One region of the Halobacillus rhizosphaerae genome, then DNA from elsewhere that is predicted to be linked to it. Evidence: a T-box and tRNA genes for the amino acid it is inferred to sense, from the RefSeq annotation. Region 1 holds a T-box; the other holds one or more tRNA genes.
What was found. The T-box of region 1 lies ahead of pheS (phenylalanine--tRNA ligase subunit alpha). A T-box ahead of a tRNA ligase gene usually reads a tRNA of that ligase, here a tRNA-Phe.
Positions count from the first base shown of each region.

Region 2: it encodes a tRNA-Phe, which carries the amino acid that the T-box ahead of pheS (phenylalanine--tRNA ligase subunit alpha) is inferred to sense. The anticodon was not compared.

Region 1 covers NZ_JAUTWQ010000001.1:115,370-124,926, reverse strand. Annotated here, with positions in the region: gene polX (DNA polymerase/3'-5' exonuclease PolX) at 1-255, opposite strand, end outside; gene Q7A53_RS00590 (CvpA family protein) at 388-936, opposite strand; gene zapA (cell division protein ZapA) at 939-1,223, opposite strand; gene rnhC (ribonuclease HIII) at 1,372-2,292, shown strand; gene pheT (phenylalanine--tRNA ligase subunit beta) at 2,491-4,917, opposite strand; gene pheS (phenylalanine--tRNA ligase subunit alpha) at 4,933-5,967, opposite strand; T-box leader at 6,015-6,243, opposite strand; gene Q7A53_RS00565 (TrmH family RNA methyltransferase) at 6,293-7,027, opposite strand; gene sspI (small acid-soluble spore protein SspI) at 7,203-7,421, shown strand; gene Q7A53_RS00555 (M42 family metallopeptidase) at 7,457-8,542, opposite strand; gene Q7A53_RS00550 (dUTP diphosphatase) at 8,621-9,103, opposite strand; gene Q7A53_RS00545 (sigma-w pathway protein ysdB) at 9,214-9,557, shown strand, end outside.
Region 2 covers NZ_JAUTWQ010000001.1:323,482-333,038, reverse strand. Annotated here, with positions in the region: gene pstB (phosphate ABC transporter ATP-binding protein PstB) at 1-270, opposite strand, end outside; gene pstB (phosphate ABC transporter ATP-binding protein PstB) at 356-1,096, opposite strand; gene pstA (phosphate ABC transporter permease PstA) at 1,214-2,101, opposite strand; gene pstC (phosphate ABC transporter permease subunit PstC) at 2,102-3,049, opposite strand; gene Q7A53_RS01660 (phosphate ABC transporter substrate-binding protein) at 3,200-4,147, opposite strand; gene Q7A53_RS01655 (peptidoglycan D,D-transpeptidase FtsI family protein) at 4,324-6,432, opposite strand; gene Q7A53_RS01650 (MFS transporter) at 6,526-7,761, opposite strand; gene Q7A53_RS01645 (superoxide dismutase) at 7,867-8,481, opposite strand; tRNA gene Q7A53_RS01640 (tRNA-Phe) at 8,682-8,757, opposite strand; tRNA gene Q7A53_RS01635 (tRNA-Ser) at 8,804-8,896, opposite strand; tRNA gene Q7A53_RS01630 (tRNA-Ile) at 8,905-8,981, opposite strand; tRNA gene Q7A53_RS01625 (tRNA-His) at 8,986-9,061, opposite strand; tRNA gene Q7A53_RS01620 (tRNA-Met) at 9,104-9,180, opposite strand; gene Q7A53_RS01615 (Na/Pi cotransporter family protein) at 9,378-9,557, opposite strand, start outside.

The DNA.
Region 1 (9,557 bases):
TACTTCTTCCTTCAACTGCTGCAGTGTTTCTGACTCTCCATTTTCCAGATACTCCTCTATAACCGCTGCCGTTCCTTTACCAATCCCTTTTAACTTGGTAAAATCCTCGATTTCATTCAGCGAATGATCGTTACGTTCAAGTGCCTGTGCGGCTTTTCTATAGGCAGAGATCTTGAAAGGATTCTCTCCTTTTAATTCTAAGTAAACAGCAATGTCTTCAAGTAAATGGATGACTTTCTTTTTATCAATAGCCATTTGTTCATCGACTCCTCTATAATATAAACTGTGAATCTGTCACCATCTTCAACAGAAAATAGCCGCCATGATCGGAATCATAGCGGCTATTCTTCGGTCGACTATTTTGTATGGACAAGTAGTCCGGTCTCTTTAAAATAACCCAGCCACATGGTCAATCCAAAGTGTTTTCAACTGATTGGAAAACACGGGTGTGTGTTCAATAATAAACTGGGCCAAAAACGAGTGATCAATGGCGTTCTGAACACTGACCAATGGAACAAGCGCCGCAATATATAACAAAACAAATATTATTACATAATTCTCCACGAATCCTAATATTCCGCCCAGCAGACCATTTAAAGTGCTCAGCACTGGTAAATCGGCGACAAAATCAAGCATGGAAGCGATTATATGAAGGACAACTTTCACAGCAAAGAATATAATTGCAAAAGCAATCGCATTGTAGAAGGCTTGCTCCAGTGGCAGACTGTCTAGAAAAACCGCCCAGTCCGCGTTTTCGGGGAATTGCGGGTATGGAATCCACAAATTCAATTTTGGCGCTAAATCATCATAATATAATGCAGCTACAATAAAAGCAGCTACAAAACTGATTAAGTGAAACAATTGAAGTATAAAACCGCGTCTGAGACCGGTAATCACTCCGATAAATAAAATGAATAGTAATAGTAAATCAATCATGTTTAATTGTCGTCCTTTTTCTCCAATTTATCAATATAATTCATCAGTTCAGTACATTCTTCTTTTAATTTTATGTACTCATTCATTGTGTTAACAGCAGTAAGTACAGCTAATTTAGAAGTGTCCAAACTAGGGTTGGCATCATGAATTTCTCGCATTTTCTGATCCACAAGACTAGATACCATTCGGATATGGTGCGGCTCTTCATAACCAACTATAGTGTAAGATCTATTGTTAATCTCCACTGTAATTCTTTTTTTCTCTTGGTCTGACTGCGACACATCCATACCCCCCTTAATTCTCAATCCTAAAGTTAATAGTAACACGAAGCTGTTACATTAGGAAACCATTATGGTTGTATTTCCTTAATGTTCTATTTAATATTGGAATTTGCTATACTAACACTATAATTTAGGTTAAGGGAAGGGGCAAATTATGCCACAAGTTGTACTTAAATTAACATCGCCTGTCATTGCTCAAATGAAAAAGCATTATAGCAGCCAACTAAAGCCTGCACCGCAGCATGCCTCCTTCGCTGCCAAGACGAACCATTGCAGCATTACCGCTTATCAATCTGGAAAGGTTTTGTTTCAAGGCAGCAATCCAGAAGCAGAGTCTTCCAAATGGGGGTCCCCAACAGCCAGTTCAAAGCCTAAAGCATCTAGTAAACACGGGTACCATCCTGCCTCGTCACTCTTTACAAGTTCTCACATTGGTTCAGATGAAGCTGGGACCGGAGATTATTTTGGACCGGTTACTGTTGCTGCTGCCTACGTTACATCTCATCAAATCGGACATTTGAAAGCCATTGGAGTGAAAGATTCCAAGCACTTGAACGACCGGCAGATTACTGAACTTGCCAAAGAATTGGTTCAGATGAAAATTCCTTACAGCTTATTAAGACTGAATAATAAAAAATACAATCAGTGGCAGAAAAAAGGCTGGACTCAAGGAAAAATGAAAACCATTCTTCATCACCAAGCATTAATGAAACTACTCGACAAAATTTCACCTGATAAACCAGAAGGAATCCTGGTAGACCAGTTTTCACAGCCTGATGTTTATCAAAAACATTTAAAAAGTGAAGGCTTACAGCTGCAAGAGAACATCTATTTTATGACCAAAGCCGAAAGCTACTCTATTGCAGTAGCTGCTGCCTCTATTATGGCTCGTTCTGCGTTTGTTAAAGCGATGCATCAGTTAGAAATGGATACTGGTTTAGCTATACCCAAAGGAGCTTCTCCAAAAGTTGATCAGGCTGCTGCTGAAGTCATTCGTCACTACGGTGAATCAAAACTTGACGAAGTCGCGAAAGTACACTTTGCTAATACAGAAAAAGCCAAAAAACTCGTTTGAGAAAATTTATAATTACAATAGTTACAATTAAGCAAATAAACTCTTAAAAAAAGTGTTTTCCAGTAGAAAACCCGTACCTTCTTAACATAAAAGGTACGGGTTTTCATTGCTTGGAAATATTAGAAGGGACTGCTTAGCTTCTAATGGTGGTGCATTTCTTTGCTTGCGTGATCATGAAATTTAGAATCTAAAACGGTTTTATCCGCGTAATTCTGCACCATGATGCTCTTTAACAGCATGAAGAATCTTTTCATGTGCCTCTTCTACCTCTTGATCCTTCAAGGTCCGGTTCGGATCAAGGTATAACAAATTGAAAGCCAGTGATTTTTTGCCTTCTTGCAAATGCTCTCCTTGATAAACATCAAAGACCTGCACATCTTTCACAAGAGGAGTACCGGCTTCTGTTATGGTGTCTAAGATGGCACCAGAAGTTACTGATTCGTCTACCACAAGTGCGATATCCCGGCTCACAGATGGAAAACGTGGAATGGTTTGGAAAGTTTCTTCTTTATGATAATGCTTGAAGATTTCTTCCAAATTCAGGTCGAATACGTACGTTTCTTTTAATCCAAATTCCCGCTGAAGCTTCGGGTGAACTTGCCCAACGAATCCAATGACTTTCCCTTGTAAAGATACACTCGCTGTTCTTCCCGGGTGCATGGATGAGAGCTTCGCTGCACGATAAGTGAATGGAATATTCAATAACTCACTTAATCCTTCAACAATCCCTTTCACTACAAAGAAGTCCACCGTTTTTTTCTCTTGCTGCCAAGGGTGGGACATCCACTCGCCGGTTATTGCTCCGCCTGCCCGTAATATTTCCTCAGGCTGCTTAGTTACGGTGGATTCTTCACTGACAAATACAGTTCCTAATTCATAATAAGCAAGGTTTTGTTGTTTCCTAGCCACGTTGTAGGACAAAGATTCAAGCAATTCAGGAAGCATACTTAACCTGAGTGTGCTGTGATCTTCACTCATTGGCATAGCTAACCTCACTGGACTTTTGGCTTGTTCACGAATGTCAGCGCTCACCAGTAGGTCTGCTTTTCGCTCATTGGTTAAAGAATAGGTGATCGTTTCATCAAGGCCAGCACCTTCAAAGTAAGCCTTTATCTTACGTTTTAACTGCTGTTCAATAGTCAGCCCCCCTGCTTGAGAAGCCCCTGAAGGAAGGGTATAAGGAAGGTTATCATAGCCGTAGATCCTGGCTACCTCCTCGAGCATATCTTCGAATAATTCGATATCTCCTCTGCGTGTAGGAATATGAACTGTAAACTCTTCCCCATTTTGCTCAGCTTCGAACTGAAGTCTACGCAGAATGTCCGCAATTTCTTCACTTGTCATTTCCGTTCCTAAGCGGTTATTAATTCGATCCGTCTGTATTTTTACTATTTTTTCAGTACGATCCAATTTGTCAAAACTAACCAGTCCATTTAGTACTGTCCCATTTGCATATTCTGCTAACAATTCACAGGCACGTTTCCCTGCTCGTTCGACTCGATTAGGATCGACTCCTTTTTCAAACCTAGTGCTGGATTCACTACGAAGACCATGTTCTTTCGAAGCTTGGCGGACAACACGCGGGTCAAAATAAGCAGCTTCAAGTAAGATGGTCGTTGTATCGTCTTGAACTTCAGAAGTGGAACCCCCCATAACACCAGCGATAGCTTGAGGCGTTTCGCCATTTGTAATAACTAAGTGATCCTGCGTCAAGGAACGTTCCTGTTCATCAAGTGTTTTAATTACTTCTCCATCGTGAGCTCTTCTAGTCAAAATCTGTTTAGAATTGAAGCGGTCATAGTCAAATGCATGAAGCGGCTGACCGTACTCGAGTAGAACATAATTCGTAATATCTACAACATTATTGATAGGACGAATACCAGCAGCTCGAAGACGGTTCCTGATCCATAACGGAGAAGCCGCTACTTTGACATCTTTGATAATAAAAGCACCATAGTATGGATTGGCCTCTTCATCTTCCACTTCGACAGAGAGATAATCCTCTGCCTTTTCCTCAGCGGTGTTCACTTGTTCTTCTTTTAAGCAGTAAGTCCCATCAATTGCCGCTGCAACCTCATAAGCCACACCTGCCATACTTAATGCATCAGAACGGTTGGGGGTCAACCCTAGCTCTATAATGGTATCATCCAAATTTAATACAGAAATCGCGTTTGCCCCTACTTCTGTATCCTCTGGAAATACGAAAATTCCATCTTCAAATTCTTTAGGTACATCCTTTTCGTTTACGCCAAGCTCCTGTAAGGAACAGATCATCCCATTAGATGCTTCCCCACGCAGCTTGGTTTTTTTTATTTTGAAATTTCCGGGCAGAACTGCTCCAGGCGCCGCGACTGGAACTTTCTGTCCAGAAGCAATATTGGGGGCGCCACATACGATTTGCAGTGTTTCCTCGCCAATATCCACTTGGCAGAGGGAAAGTTTATCTGCATTAGGGTGCTGCTCACAAGAACGCACATAACCTATGACAACTCCCTCAGCTTTCTCAGCTATCGGTTCCACGCTTTCTACTTCGATCCCTGTTTTAGTGATAATTTCTGCTAATTCTTCCGGTGAATAATCGCTGACATCAATATATTGCTTCAGCCAATTTAATGATACAAGCATGTATAGTCTCCTCCTTTACGCCTTATGGTATTGTTTTAAGAATCGGATATCGTTTGTATAGAAGTTTCGGATGTCATCAATTCCATATTTCAGCATAGCAATCCGTTCTGGTCCCATGCCAAAGGCGAATCCTGAATAAACATTCGAATCATATCCGGCCATTTCAAGTACATTTGGATGAACCATCCCTGCACCCAGTATTTCTATCCAGCCAGTCCCTTTACATACGGAACAGCCAGATCCACCGCAGACTTTACAGGAAATATCCATCTCCACTGATGGCTCTGTGAATGGGAAAAAGCTGGGACGAAGACGAATATCACGCTCTTCACCAAACATTTGTTTAGCAAATGCATTCAATACGCCTTTCAGATCACTCATCCGTACATTTTCATCTACTAGCAATCCCTCTAATTGAGTGAACTGATGAGAATGTGTTGCATCATCAGTATCGCGTCGGTACACTTTACCCGGACAGATCATTTTTACTGGTTCTTTCCCATTTCTCTGTCCCATAGTTCTTGCCTGGACGGGGGATGTATGGGTACGTAACAGCAGCTCTTCCGTAATGTAAAAAGAGTCCTGCATATCCCTGGCCGGATGACCTTTAGGCAGATTTAGTGCTTCGAAATTATAATAGTCAGTTTCTACTTCCGGTCCTTCTTTAATTTCAAATCCCATTCCAATAAACATATCCTCAATTTCTTCCACAATGCTCGTTAAGATATGAGGCCCACCAACTTCAACTGGACGGCCTGGCAGAGTTACATCGACACTTTCTGCTTCTAGTTGCCGATCCAGCGCTTCATCTTCCATTCTTTCCTGCTTTGAATCAAGAGCTTGAGCAATCCTCTCTCTCACTTCATTAGCCAACTGGCCAATCACAGGACGCTCTTCTTTAGAGAGCTTTCCCATACCTCGCAAAACTTCTGTAATCGGTCCTTTTTTCCCCAAATATTCCACGCGTACATCTTTTAAGCCTTGCACATTTTCTGCATTGCTTACTTTTTCCAGCGCCTCTTGTTCTAATTGCTGTAAACGGTCCTTCATTTTTTGACTTCCTCCTTTTATGAAAAATAAAAAAAGCCCCATCCCTGAAAAGGGACGAGACTTTGTATTGATCGTTTCGCGGTACCACCCTTGTTGACATATAGCTTATATGCCCACTCATGAGTTCATAACGGACTTAAACATCCGGACCAATGGTTATTGATCAGCTCCAGAGTGAAACTTCAATCCTTGCTACGATCGAAATGCTCCCAGTCCATGGCATTTCGTCCCTGAAATCGAGTCTGCAGAATTTACTAGCTCCTTCTACGCATTTAACTATTTAACTGATTATATATTATAGAGAAAGATTGCGTCACGTGCAAGCTTATCCTCTAAGATGATACATTAAGACAGCTCCTGCAATAGCGGCATTCAATGATTCTGCCTTACCATAGATCGGAATGTATATTTGTTCGTCAGCGAGCTCTATAAGTTCTTCTTTTACACCATTTCCTTCATTTCCAATGATAAGTGCCACTTGTCGAGGGGTCGCTATTTCTTTATAAGAAATCGCATTCGTTAAAGAAGAAGCAAATACTTTAACGCCAGAAGTCTGTAATTCTTTAACAACTTCCTCCAAATTTCCTCGCACTACTGGGATATGAAAAATCGAACCTTGGGTAGCTCGAACGACTTTCTCATTAAAAGCATCGACGGTTCCATTTCCAAGAATGACCTGTTCAAACCCTGCCGCATCTGCCGTACGAATCAAAGTGCCGAGGTTGCCAGGATCCTGAACCCCATCAATAAGCAGCGATAACTGGGAGTGTTTGTACTGTTTCTCTTCAATGGATACAACAGCAGCAATCCCCTGAGGAGTTTCTGTTTGAGCAATAGCTTCAAATACTTGAATGCTTACTTCTGTCCATGGAACTTCTTCTGGAATTGGAAACGTGTAATCCTCTCGAATCATTAGTTCCTCGATCTTCCACCCGCTGCGAAGTGCTTCTTCCACTAAATGGTCCCCTTCAATAATAAAGCAGCCCATTCGTTCTCTGAATTTTCGTTTATGTAGTTTTTTCCATTCTTTTACTTTAGGATTATTGATGGATGTAAGCATATTCAACCCTCTTTTGCTGAAGTTTCTTATTTATCATACATAGCATAACCTTAAATGGTCAAACTAAATGTGAAAAACGAGAGCTGGCGATATCCCTCCATTTGTGTGAAAGTATTCCCTCCGTGCAAATGTTTTTCAGGTTAAGCCAGTATCGATTACAAAGGAGGATTCCTTCATGGACCTTAATTTAAGAAAAGCTATACTTTCTAACGTTTCTGACCATAATCAGGAACAGCTGGAAGCTACTATCGTGGATGCCATTCAAAATGGTGAAGAAAAAATGCTTCCTGGTTTAGGCGTTCTTTTCGAAATGATTTGGAAAGAAGCAAGTGAAGATGAAAAGCAGGAAATGCTGCAAACCCTAGAAACAAGCTTACATCAACAACAGGCATAATAAAAGCCAACCCATAAGCGGGTTGGCTTTTCCCTTTAATTAAAAGTAATTTCTTTTACTTTATTATTATCCAGCTTCTTAATAACTTCTACAATTAATTTGACAGCATTTTCAAAGTCATCACGATGCAGCATGGCAGCATGAGAATGAATGTAGCGCGTTGCAATCGTAATGGATAATGCCGGAACGCCATCATGGCTTAGATGAATCGAACCGGAGTCAGTTCCTCCTCCAGCTAGAGAATCAAACTGATAAGGAATTTCTGATTGTTCTGCAGTTTCCACGACAAAATCACGCAGTCCTTTATGGGAGACCATAGAAGCATCATACAAAATAATCTGAGGACCCTCTCCCATTTTACTTGAAGCATCCTTGTCAGAAACGCCAGGGGTATCTCCAGCAATCCCCACATCCACACCAAAAGCTATATCTGGATTGATCAAATTAGCAGAAGTCCGCGCTCCACGAAGTCCAACTTCTTCTTGGACGGTTCCAACGCCATAAACCGTGTTCGGATGTTTCTCACCTTTTAATTGCTTCAATACTTCAATGGCAATCGCACAGCCAATTCGATTATCCCAAGCTTTAGCTAGGAGCATTTTTTCATTTTTCATTTGGGTAAATTCAAAGTAAGGGACTATAGAATCACCAGGCTTAACCCCGAATTCCATCGCTTCTTCCTTGCTCGAAGCCCCGATATCAATAAACATATCTTTAATATCTAAAGCTTTCTTACGAACTTCAGGAGGCAGTATATGTGGAGGTTTAGAACCAATGACTCCTGTTAAGTTTCCTTCACGCGTCATGATCGTCACACGCTGAGCAAGCATGACCTGGCTCCACCATCCCCCAACAGGCTGGAAATAGATAAATCCGTGGTCATCAATGCGTGTCACCATAAAACCGACTTCATCCAAGTGACCAGCGACCATAATTTTAGGTCCTTTTTTATTTCCTGTCTTCTTAGCAATTAAGCTTCCAAGGTTGTCCGTGTAGACTTCTTCAGCAAAAGGCTTAATATACTGCTCCATTACATTCCTAGCTTCTCTTTCATTGCCGGGAATACCTTTCGCGTCTGTAAGCTCTTTCAACATTGTCAAAGTTTCATCTCTTTTAACCATATGTATAAGTTCCTCCCTCTTAGATCTCTACTCGATATTATATCTCTTTTCTTAAAAATTCACAAAACTTAGGTTTCCTCAATAGCCTTGATCTTGTCGTTCAAAGTTCACTTCATTTTTCTTGTGATAAGACTTTTGGATCTCTTCACTGTTAAATCCTAGTGTTTCGCCTAGGGTTAAAAACTCTTTGAACATTTGTTGATAGCTCTCGTTGTCAAGCTCCTTCCGAAAACGTTCGATACTTGAATATACGCTCAAAAAGGCTTCGAGCTGAGTGTATTCTTCACTGCCCAGTTCTAAGCTAAAACGGAATCCTAGATCTAATCCTAGTGATAAGATAAAATGTAACCCATCCACGTATTCTTCAAGAATGACGTTTTTATTACTTGGCGCTTTGCTGCTCCAAAATTTAAAACATCTCGTTTCGTTAGCTAGCTCACCTACTTCTACTAAAAGAGCTAGTATTTTATGATCAATCAGGTCTGATGTTTGCAGATTATGGTTAGCAGATATGTACTCATCGAGCTGTTTCTGCCGTTCATATAATGTGATCCAATTCATAGAAAGTGATCCTCCTTTTTATTTCTTATACTTAATGTATCATTTTTTGAAACGAAACGGCACGCTGATACGTACACTAGCTATCAACCCATATACAGGGAGACGATTTTATGATCATTCTATTATTTCGCTTATTGTTACTAGCAGCGATTGCCTTTATTATCTACACAGCCTATAAATTTGTTGTGAATCCCAAACGAAAACTGGACCTTGCCCGCGACAAAAAAGACTTCTATTTTCATGATAATAAGGAGAACACAAAGCAGAATTTCTTAATGACTTATAAAGGGTTTGTTTTTGAAGGAGAGAAATACTTAGGAGCTACGGATCATTCCTTCGAAGTAGTAAACGTGAGTGTCAGCGCCCATAATCCTGAACGACTTCAAGGACTTGAGCGCGAGGATATATATTTTCTTGAAGAGGAAATCCTCATACGCTATCCTTACGCTTCGAT
Region 2 (9,557 bases), 210 kb from region 1:
AACCATCCCAACATTCGATCTTAACTCTTCAGGGCGGTATTTATCTAAAATACTGTCCCCATTATATTTAATGTTTCCTGAAACCCGAACGGTTGGAATCATTTCTACCATACGATTCAGCATCTTTAGAAATGTTGATTTCCCGCAGCCGGAAGGGCCGATAATGGCCGTAACTTCGCGCTGAGGTATTTTCATGTTTACTTCATATAATGCTTGATTTTCCCCATACCACAGGTTTAAATTCTCTACTTCATAAGAATAATTTCCCATAGAACCTCATTCCTCTACTTTCATCCAGTAAGATTTTTGCAGGTGTTCATTATCATAAATAAAAAGTTGAATTACTCGGAAGAAATTAACTGAATTTCCCTCTTAAATAATCTTCTGTCCGCTGTTCATTTGGATTGGTAAATATTTTGGAAGTATCTCCGTATTCAATTAAATCCCCATTGTACATAAAGGAAGTATAGTCAGAGATACGAGCAGCCTGTTCCATATTATGAGTAACAATAACAATCGTATAATATTTTTTCAGCTCTATAATTAAATCTTCTACTTTTGCACTTGATATTGGATCTAATGCAGAAGTGGGCTCATCTAATAACAGTACTTGTGGTTTTAATGCTAATGCTCTGGCAATACAAAGCCTCTGCTGCTGACCGCCGGAAAGAGAATGGGCAGAACTATCTAAGCGGTCCTTCACTTCTTCCCATAAAGCAGCTTGTTTCAGCGAAGTTTCAACCATTTCATTCATGTCTTTTTTATTCGTTCTATAAAACTTCAACGCGTGAGTGATATTCGTCTTGATTGGTTTCGGAAATGGATTGGGTTCTTGAAAAACCATCCCGATTTCCTTTCTCAAAGAAACCACATCAATTTTCTTATCTAACAAATTAACACCATCATACATAATCTCGCCTTTATAACGGGCAATATCTATTTGATCATTCATACGGTTGATCGTTCTAAGCAGCGTAGATTTCCCACAGCCGGATGGACCGATAAACGCGGTAACCTTATTCTCTTTAATTGGCATTGAAACCTGTTTAACTGCCTCATTATCTCCGTAATAAACACTTAAATTATTTATTTCCATTAAGGAAGGTATATTCTCTTCTTGATTTTTCACTTCATAATTCTCTTTTTTAAAAGAGTTTTCATTTTTTACTTTTGTTTCTTTATCTGTATAGGCTTTTTGCAATTCCTTCAACTCCTACTTTTTACCAGATATTTTCGTGAATATAAGACCGCCGATTATTCGAGCAGATAAGTTAAATATCAAAACAAAAATAATTAGTACTGCCGCCGAACCGTTAGCTATTTGAAGAACATCCGGCATAATCCCTTGCGAATTTACCTTCCATATGTGAACAGATAATGTTTCTGCCGACCGGAATGGATTTAAAGGCGACGTTGTATCAAAAGGATTCCAGTTAGCAAAATTTAAGCTTGGTGTAGATAACCCGGCAGTAAATAATAAAGCCGCGGCTTCACCAAATACTCGTCCTGCAGAGAGGATTACCCCTGTTAGAATTCCCGGAAATGCAGCAGGAACAAGCACTGTTTTCACTGTGTGCCAATGAGTAATTCCCAAGGCAAGGCTGGCATTTTTTTGTTTTAGAGGGACTGAACGAATCGAATCTTCCGTTACTCTTACAATGACTGGCAGGTTAAATACGGTCAGTGCAAGTGCACCCGCAATGATGGAATAACCTAATCCAAGGTACTGAACAAAAACTAGCAGTCCGAACATACCCACTACTATAGAAGGTAGAGAAGATAGTACTTCTACGCTGGTTCGAATAATATTCGTAATCTTTCCTGGCTTGGAGTACTCTGCTAAATATATGCCTCCAAGCACGCCTAATGGGACTGAAAACAGCAGAGTCATTACGAGAATATAGAAGGAATTCCACAGCTGGTTTTTTATCCCTCCGCCTGCCTGAAAAGAACTAGAGTTAGAAGTTAAAAAAGACCAGTCTATTTCAGCCAGTCCATTTGTAAGGATGTAGCCTAATAAATAGATTAAAGTTGCGATCATAATAACCGCACATAAAATAAACAGTGAAGTTGCAATTGTATTCGTTATACGCCTATTCATTTAAACCTTCCTCCTTGAGGATATGAAACGAATGATAATGATAAACACATAAGACATCACTAACAATATCAGTCCCAGTGACCAAAGCAGGTTATTGTGCATACTTCCATAAGTGGTATGACCCATGCTAAGGGTAATAATGGAAGTCAGCGTTGCTGCCTGGTCAGTAATAGACTCGGGAAGTGCCTTGGAGTTACCAATAACCATCTGCACAGCCAGCGCCTCTCCAAAGGCTCTTGCCATCCCTAATACCACAGCCGTGGCTAGAGACGGAAGGGCAGCTGGAAGAATGACTTTATAAATTGTCTGCCAGCGTGTCGCTCCTAATCCATAGGATGCGTCTTTAATATCCTGGGGAATAGATTTCAGTGCATCTGCAGAAATACTCGTAACTGTTGGTAAAATCATTACACCAACTACAATCATACCTGCCAATAAACTGAACCCTACACCGCTGGAATGGTTTCTTATTAATGGAACGATAACCGTTAATCCGATTAGTCCATAAACGACAGATGGAATTCCAACTAATATTTCTATTACGGGCTGTAAGATCTTTTGACCCCATTTTTTTGCAATTTCGGTCATGAAGATCGCACTGCCTATGCCAAGGGGGGCGGCAAAAATTGCTGCTAGAAATGTAATAGAAAACGAACCAAAGATGAATGGAAAGGCACCATAGGCAATTTCGTCGCCTTCTCCGGATGGGCTCCAATTCAATCCAGTTAAAAATTCACCAACATTAACGCCATTGACTACAAAAGACTGCAGTCCTTTTAACGTCAAGAATAACGTAATGGCAAGAGTTGCCACAATAATCAATATGGCGCAAGAGTATACCACAATTTTCCCTCTCAACTCATTCCGTTTCACTGATCCTTGCTTACTCTTAATGAGCCGGTGAGTAGAGCTGGATGTAGAGGTTGTAGTTTGATTCGCGTTAGACATAGCTATCCTCCTAATATCATGGGAAACGGGCTGACCCTTGGCATCTTTCTTCAACGGGAGTGATCAAGTGTAATCCCACTCATTAATCCGTTGAATTGTGATGACAAAGAGTCAACCCTGTATGAAATCCCCTATCTAGTTTCTAAGAAATTATTTATCTGTTTGGTTACCTTCTGCATCACGTTCAACTTTCATTTCGCTTGCAGGAATATAACCTTGTTGTGGGACCAAGTTCGTTTGAATAGCATCACTCATCATGTAGTCTAAGAATGCTTTTTCTAGACCTTCAGCTTCACCTTTCGTGTAAGCATGCTCGTAAGCCCAGATCGGGAATTCACCAGATTTAACATTTTCGTCTGTTGCTTCTACATCGTCAATAGACATTTTCTTAACTTTTGAATCAGAGCTGTCGTCAAAGTATGAGAATGCAAGGTACCCTACAGCTCCTGGAGTATCATTAATAATCTTTTTAACTGTGTTAGAAGAATCTTCAGTAATTCCTTCAGCAGGTGTCGCGCCATCTAGTCCAAATTCATTGAATGTAGCACGAGTACCAGAACCATCAGGACGGTTTACAAGTTTAATTTCCATATCTTCTCCACCAACGTCTTTCCAGTTCGTAATTTTACCTGTGAAGACTTTGATAAGGTCATCTTTAGAAAGGTTTGTAACACCAGCGTCAGCATTTACTGCTGCAGTCATACCAACAACGGCTACTTTATGATCTTCAAGTTTACTTGCATCAATACCATCTTTAGACTCTGCAAAGTAGTCAGCATTACCGATGTCAAAGTTGCCAGCCGCTACTTCGGAAAGTCCTGTACCGCTTCCGCCGCCTTGGACTTCGATTTGTGCATCAGGGTTGTCCTGCTGGAACTGCTCAGCTGCTGCTGCAGCGAGGGGCTGAAGTGCGCTTGATCCGCCGACTACAATGGAACCTGAAGCTGCTTCGCCGTCAGAACTGCTTTCCCCTGAAGAGGAAGTATCTTCTGAAGAACTGCTGTCATTGCTGGATGAATCTCCATTTCCACAAGCAGCAAGCGCTCCTAGTACTAGAATGAAAGCAAACATTAGTGCTAAACTTTTAAAACGTTTCATTTCTTTTTCCCCCTATATTTCTAAAAATATTTCGTTGGCTTGACCAACTCACAAGTCATATACTACCGATGAAGTTTTAAGTACATATAAATCGAATGTTAAGGTTTTGTAAATGATCGATATTTAAGGAATAAAAAAAGGGCAATTCCCTTTAGGAATGCCCCTTTACAAGCTATCTATTCTTTTTCATTTTTGTTCAAATTCATATTGACACCATTCTTTTCTCTTTGTTTCTTCAAATCAAAGTATGCATCTAGTGCTTTTTCTCCGATTTCATAGTTAATGTGAACCGATGACCCTGCATTCATGTAAGGTACGAATACAGTGACTGCTACTTCAGGGTTATTAGCAGGGGCATACCCTACTAAAGTTAAGTTTTCTAAATCTCTATCTACTGCCTGATACCCGTTTTTAGTCTTCCTATATTTAGTAACCTCTGCGGTCCCAGACTTACCTGCTGGATTATAATCTTTCTTATGGAAGGTACCGTATGCCGTTCCTTCCGGATGCTGAAATACTTCGCGGAATCCTTCCTGCACTCGATTAATATTCGTTTGACTCATCTCTAAAGTATTTAACACGTCCGGAGAATAGGTTTTCTCTACCGGCCCGAGATCATCTCCGACTTGTGCGGGATTATGAATTTCCTTTACTAAATGAGGTCGTATTCTCGACCCTCCGTTTGCGATTGTGGAAACGTATTGATTCATTTGCATAGCGGTATAGGTATTATATTGCCCGATGGCAAAGTCGAGAATATTTCCGGGATTCGGATCCGTCCCAATGACTCCGGTGGATTCGTATGGTAGATCTATTCCTGTTTTTACCCCTAAACCGAACTGGTTAAAGTCATACAGAAAGGTTTCATAAGTATCTGATTTGAAATCCAGTTTTTTATTAGGTTCATAATGCTCTCCGCCAAGCCACATAGCTACATAAAACATAAAAACGTTGGATGACTTTCTAAGAGCTTTAAGGTAATTCACATATTGCAGAGGAGCATAGGAACTTTTCGTTAAACCTCCATAAAAATGTAAGGTCTTATCATAGATGGTTGTCCCCGTATTTATTACTCCTTCGTGAAAAGCTGTTAGAACCGTTGCCCCTTTTACAATCGATCCAGGTGCATACGCATTATAAATGGCTTGAGAGGAAGTATCAGATACCAGTGGTTCACCTTTCTTCCGATCATGGTTGTAAGTTTGCCCTGATATCCCCAGAATTTCTCCCGTCTGCGGATTGGACAATACCGCTATTGCATTGTCTACATATCCGTTCCCTAAATTTACCGCCCTCACTACTTCATCTTTGACTATCTTATCAAGTTTCTCTTGCAGTTCCATGTCGATCGTAAGCACCAGGTCTTTGCCCCGGCTCCCCTGCCTAATTACTTTCGTATCCACGACATTATTTTTCTTGTCCGTTGTATATTGAACTTTTTCCTTCATCCCCCGGAGCACATCTTCATATTCCTGCTCCAGTCCGCTTTCACCTACTCTGTCATTACGGCTGTAGTCAAGCGACATATAGTACTCGAGGTCGTCCCTTGGTACCCCTTCCTGTCTTGTCGTTATGTTTCCTACATAATTTTTGAAGGTTTTTCCGTAGGGGTACGATCGTTCCCAGTCAGAAGTTACATTGATTCCAGGAAGATTCGCAAGGTGTTCGGCTACTTTGGAGTATTCTTCTTCGGAAATATTCGCATTTTTAATCACATGCGGGGAAAGGGCCGATGCTTGATCAAGCTCTTTCTTAATAGCAATGACTTCTTTTGTCTTTTTACCATAAGAATTAATTTCACTTTTCTTTATACTGTCCAGTTGCAGCTGATAGACATCACCGTTATCCATATCATCTGTTACAGCATCCTCCGTACGTTCCTGAACTTCTTTTCTATTCTGAAGAAAATAATATTCTTTTAAGTTTCTCGATGTCAGATTATCTGTATCCATTTGAATATATTGAGATAGCTGTTTAGCTAATGCAAGCCTGTCAGCTGCCTGTACCCCTTTGGGCGGGGTGTATGTAATAGAATACAGCGGTTGATTATCTACAATCACTCTTCCATAACGATCATACATTTCACCGCGAGGCACCGGGATATTCGTGGTGGTATTCTCTGTTCTGTCTATTTTCTTCTGTGCTTCTTCCCCATTCAGTATTTGAACAACGCCTAACTGCAAGATCAGTACCGCAAATAAGATAAACACGATAAAAAATACTATGTTAAGCCGTAAAGGCATATGGGATTTTTTCTTTTGGCTTTTCTTTTTATTTTTCCCCATAAGGTCTTCCTCTCCCTTATTCTAAAAAATTGCTTCTATATTATAACATCTTTTACTCTGCTATATATAGACGAGCAGGAAAAAGAAAAAGTTTCAGTTTCTAATCGCACTCATAGCTGTCGTATCTATATCTTTAATAAAGAAATAAATCATAAAGTGACCGCCACCTACTATGAGCAATATATAAGGGAGCCCAGTTTCAGGAGGAATAAGCGAAATTGAAATCAGAAAGATAACAATAGACAAAACTCTCCCTGTATTTAAAAATAATTCACGCACTACAATGTATTCGATTCTCATCTCCCCTGCATTCCAAGATTTACCGATTACATCGTAAGTTAATGATATATATGGAACGTAAAGTACCGGAAAAAATATTCCCGCGATTCCCCCATAGAGTAACAACAGGGACATATTATCACTAATTAACAAAATAAGAACCGATAAATACAACGATAATCCCGCTATGAAGATTGCTTTCTTCCTTCTTCTCGGTTTAATCCATTTCCCCACTAAAAAGTAGAACAGAAAGGAACATCCAGAATAGACAAGATTAAACACTCCAAGCGATAGTTCATCGCGTGTAATCAAGAAAATCCATATGGACACAGCGAATAAAAATGTTCCTTCTCTAAACCCTTGAGAAACATGGGCGTGCAAAATTCTTTTCCAGTTCACATTGTTATGCCGCTCATCGATGATTCGCCGAAAAGAAAAGTTCCCTTTTGCTTTCCTCCTGGACAAACCAAGGCTGACAAGTACCGCAAGGATAAACAGACCGAACGAAATAGCAAATATAACCGTATATCCCGTCAAGTTATTCATTCGTGAAATAACTAAACCAGCGAGTAACGGACCTGTCATCCCTCCTAGTGATTGTAAGACCCCAAGAAAACCATTGAAAAAATCGCGTGTTTCAGGTTCGGTAATTTCAAAGGTAAGTACATTGTACGCAAGCCAGTAGAAACCGTATCCTATTCCTAACAAAGAACCCAGCATAATATTGAAGGTAGCCGCTCTCTCTCCCACTAATAATACCGTTAAGAAGAATAAAGAGAGGACGGTTACGCCGGTTCGTAATACGATGACCCTGTCGATCTTCTTGGCACATTTCCCCGCCACGATAAACGTGAGTGGCTGTAAAATATAGATGCTTAAATTGTAGAGGGCAATATCCGTATAACTATTGGATTGTTTCCATAAGTAAATATTTACAAAAGTACTCGAAAGAAATATTCCAAGCGAGTATAGACCGCCTATCAATAGCAACAGGATTAAATCTTTCGATACTTCTTCGCGGCTCAGCCACGCGTTGATCATCCTCACCATAATAAAATCTCCTTTGTCTTCTGTACTTAGTGTAGGCAGAACAAAAGGAGATATACAAAAAGAGAGACCCAGTTTTTGAACTGGATCTCTCGAGATCATTCTGTCTTATTTTGCTGCTTCAAAACGTTTAGCAACTTCTTCCCAGTTGACTACGTTCCAGAAAGCAGAGATATAGTCAGGACGACGGTTTTGATAATTTAGGTAGTACGCATGCTCCCAAACATCAAGACCTAAAACAGGAGTTTTACCTTCCATAATTGGAGAATCCTGATTTAAAGTATCAATGACTTCCAGGTTTCCATTATTCACTACAAGCCAAGCCCAGCCTGAACCGAAACGGCCAGCACCAGTAGCTTCAAACTTCTCTTTAAATTGATCAAAGCTTCCAAATGTATCATTGATTGCTGAAGCCAGTTCACCAGTCGGCTCGCCGCCTCCATTAGGAGACATGATCGTCCAGAACAATTCATGGTTAGCATGCCCTCCGCCATTACGGCGAACCGCTGTACGGATATCCTCTGGCACTGCTTCAAGATTGTTAGCTAGAAGCTGCTCCAATGATTTATCCTGAAGATCAGCATGACCTTCCAATGCATTGTTCAACTTCGTCACATAACCATTATGGTGTTTCGTATGGTGGATGTTCATCGTGTCCTTATCAATAGTTGGTGCTAGTGCATCATAAGCGTAAGGTAATTCTGGCAGTTCAAATTTAGCCATAGTATAACTCCTCCTTTAATTTGGTATGTAAGAAGACCGTGTAACCACGCCTCTCCCTATTTGTTACATTACCAAACAGAATTTTCACTTGCAAATTTAATGCATAGAAGTAAAAAGCTTTATTTCGCTTTCGATAATGTAATTTCCCGGTACAACAATAATTAAACATAAAAAAAACAAGCTTCTCTGCTTGTTCAAAATGGTGGCTCGGGACGGAATCGAACCGCCGACACACGGATTTTCAGTCCGTTGCTCTACCGACTGAGCTACCGAGCCGCTTATTTAATTGGATGTATACGAGAAGCTGACCACTAAGTAAGAATGGCGGAGGAGGAGGGATTCGAACCCCCGCGGGCCGTAAAGCCCCTGGCGGTTTTCAAGACCGCTCCCTTCAGCCGAACTTGGGTACTCCTCCGTATTCATTGGTGGACCCTGCAGGACTCGAACCTGCGACCGATCGGTTATGAGCCGATAGCTCTAACCAGCTGAGCTAAGGGTCCACTATGGGGCGACTGATGGGGATCGAACCCATGCGTGCCGGAACCACAATCCGGTGCGTTAACCACTTCGCCACAACCGCCATAATGAAAAAACTGCATTTGAATATGTATAACAAATAACTTGGTAGCGGCGGAGGGGATCGAACCCCCGACCTCACGGGTATGAACCGTACGCTCTAGCCAGCTGAGCTACACCGCCACAATGAGGATTAGGTCGCTTTTCTTCTTGAAGCGACGCTTATTAATATAACACGATGCAGATAACTAGTCAACAATAAATTGCTTAGCAATAATAGCGACAAAAATAATATAGCATGTGAACCATTTGCTTTCAAGGGTTTTTTTAAAAACATAATCGAGACTGCCCTGGATTTCCTAAAGCAGTCCCGGTTATTATTATAAACTCTCTTTTTCTCCAAGTACTTCTTCAGCGATATTTACCGCATGATCTCCAATTCGCTCTAAATTGCTCAGCATATCTACAAAAACGATTCCAGCTTGACCTGAACACAAACCTTCATTTAAACGAATAATATGTTTCTTTCGATAGGTACGCTCCATACGATCCAATTCATT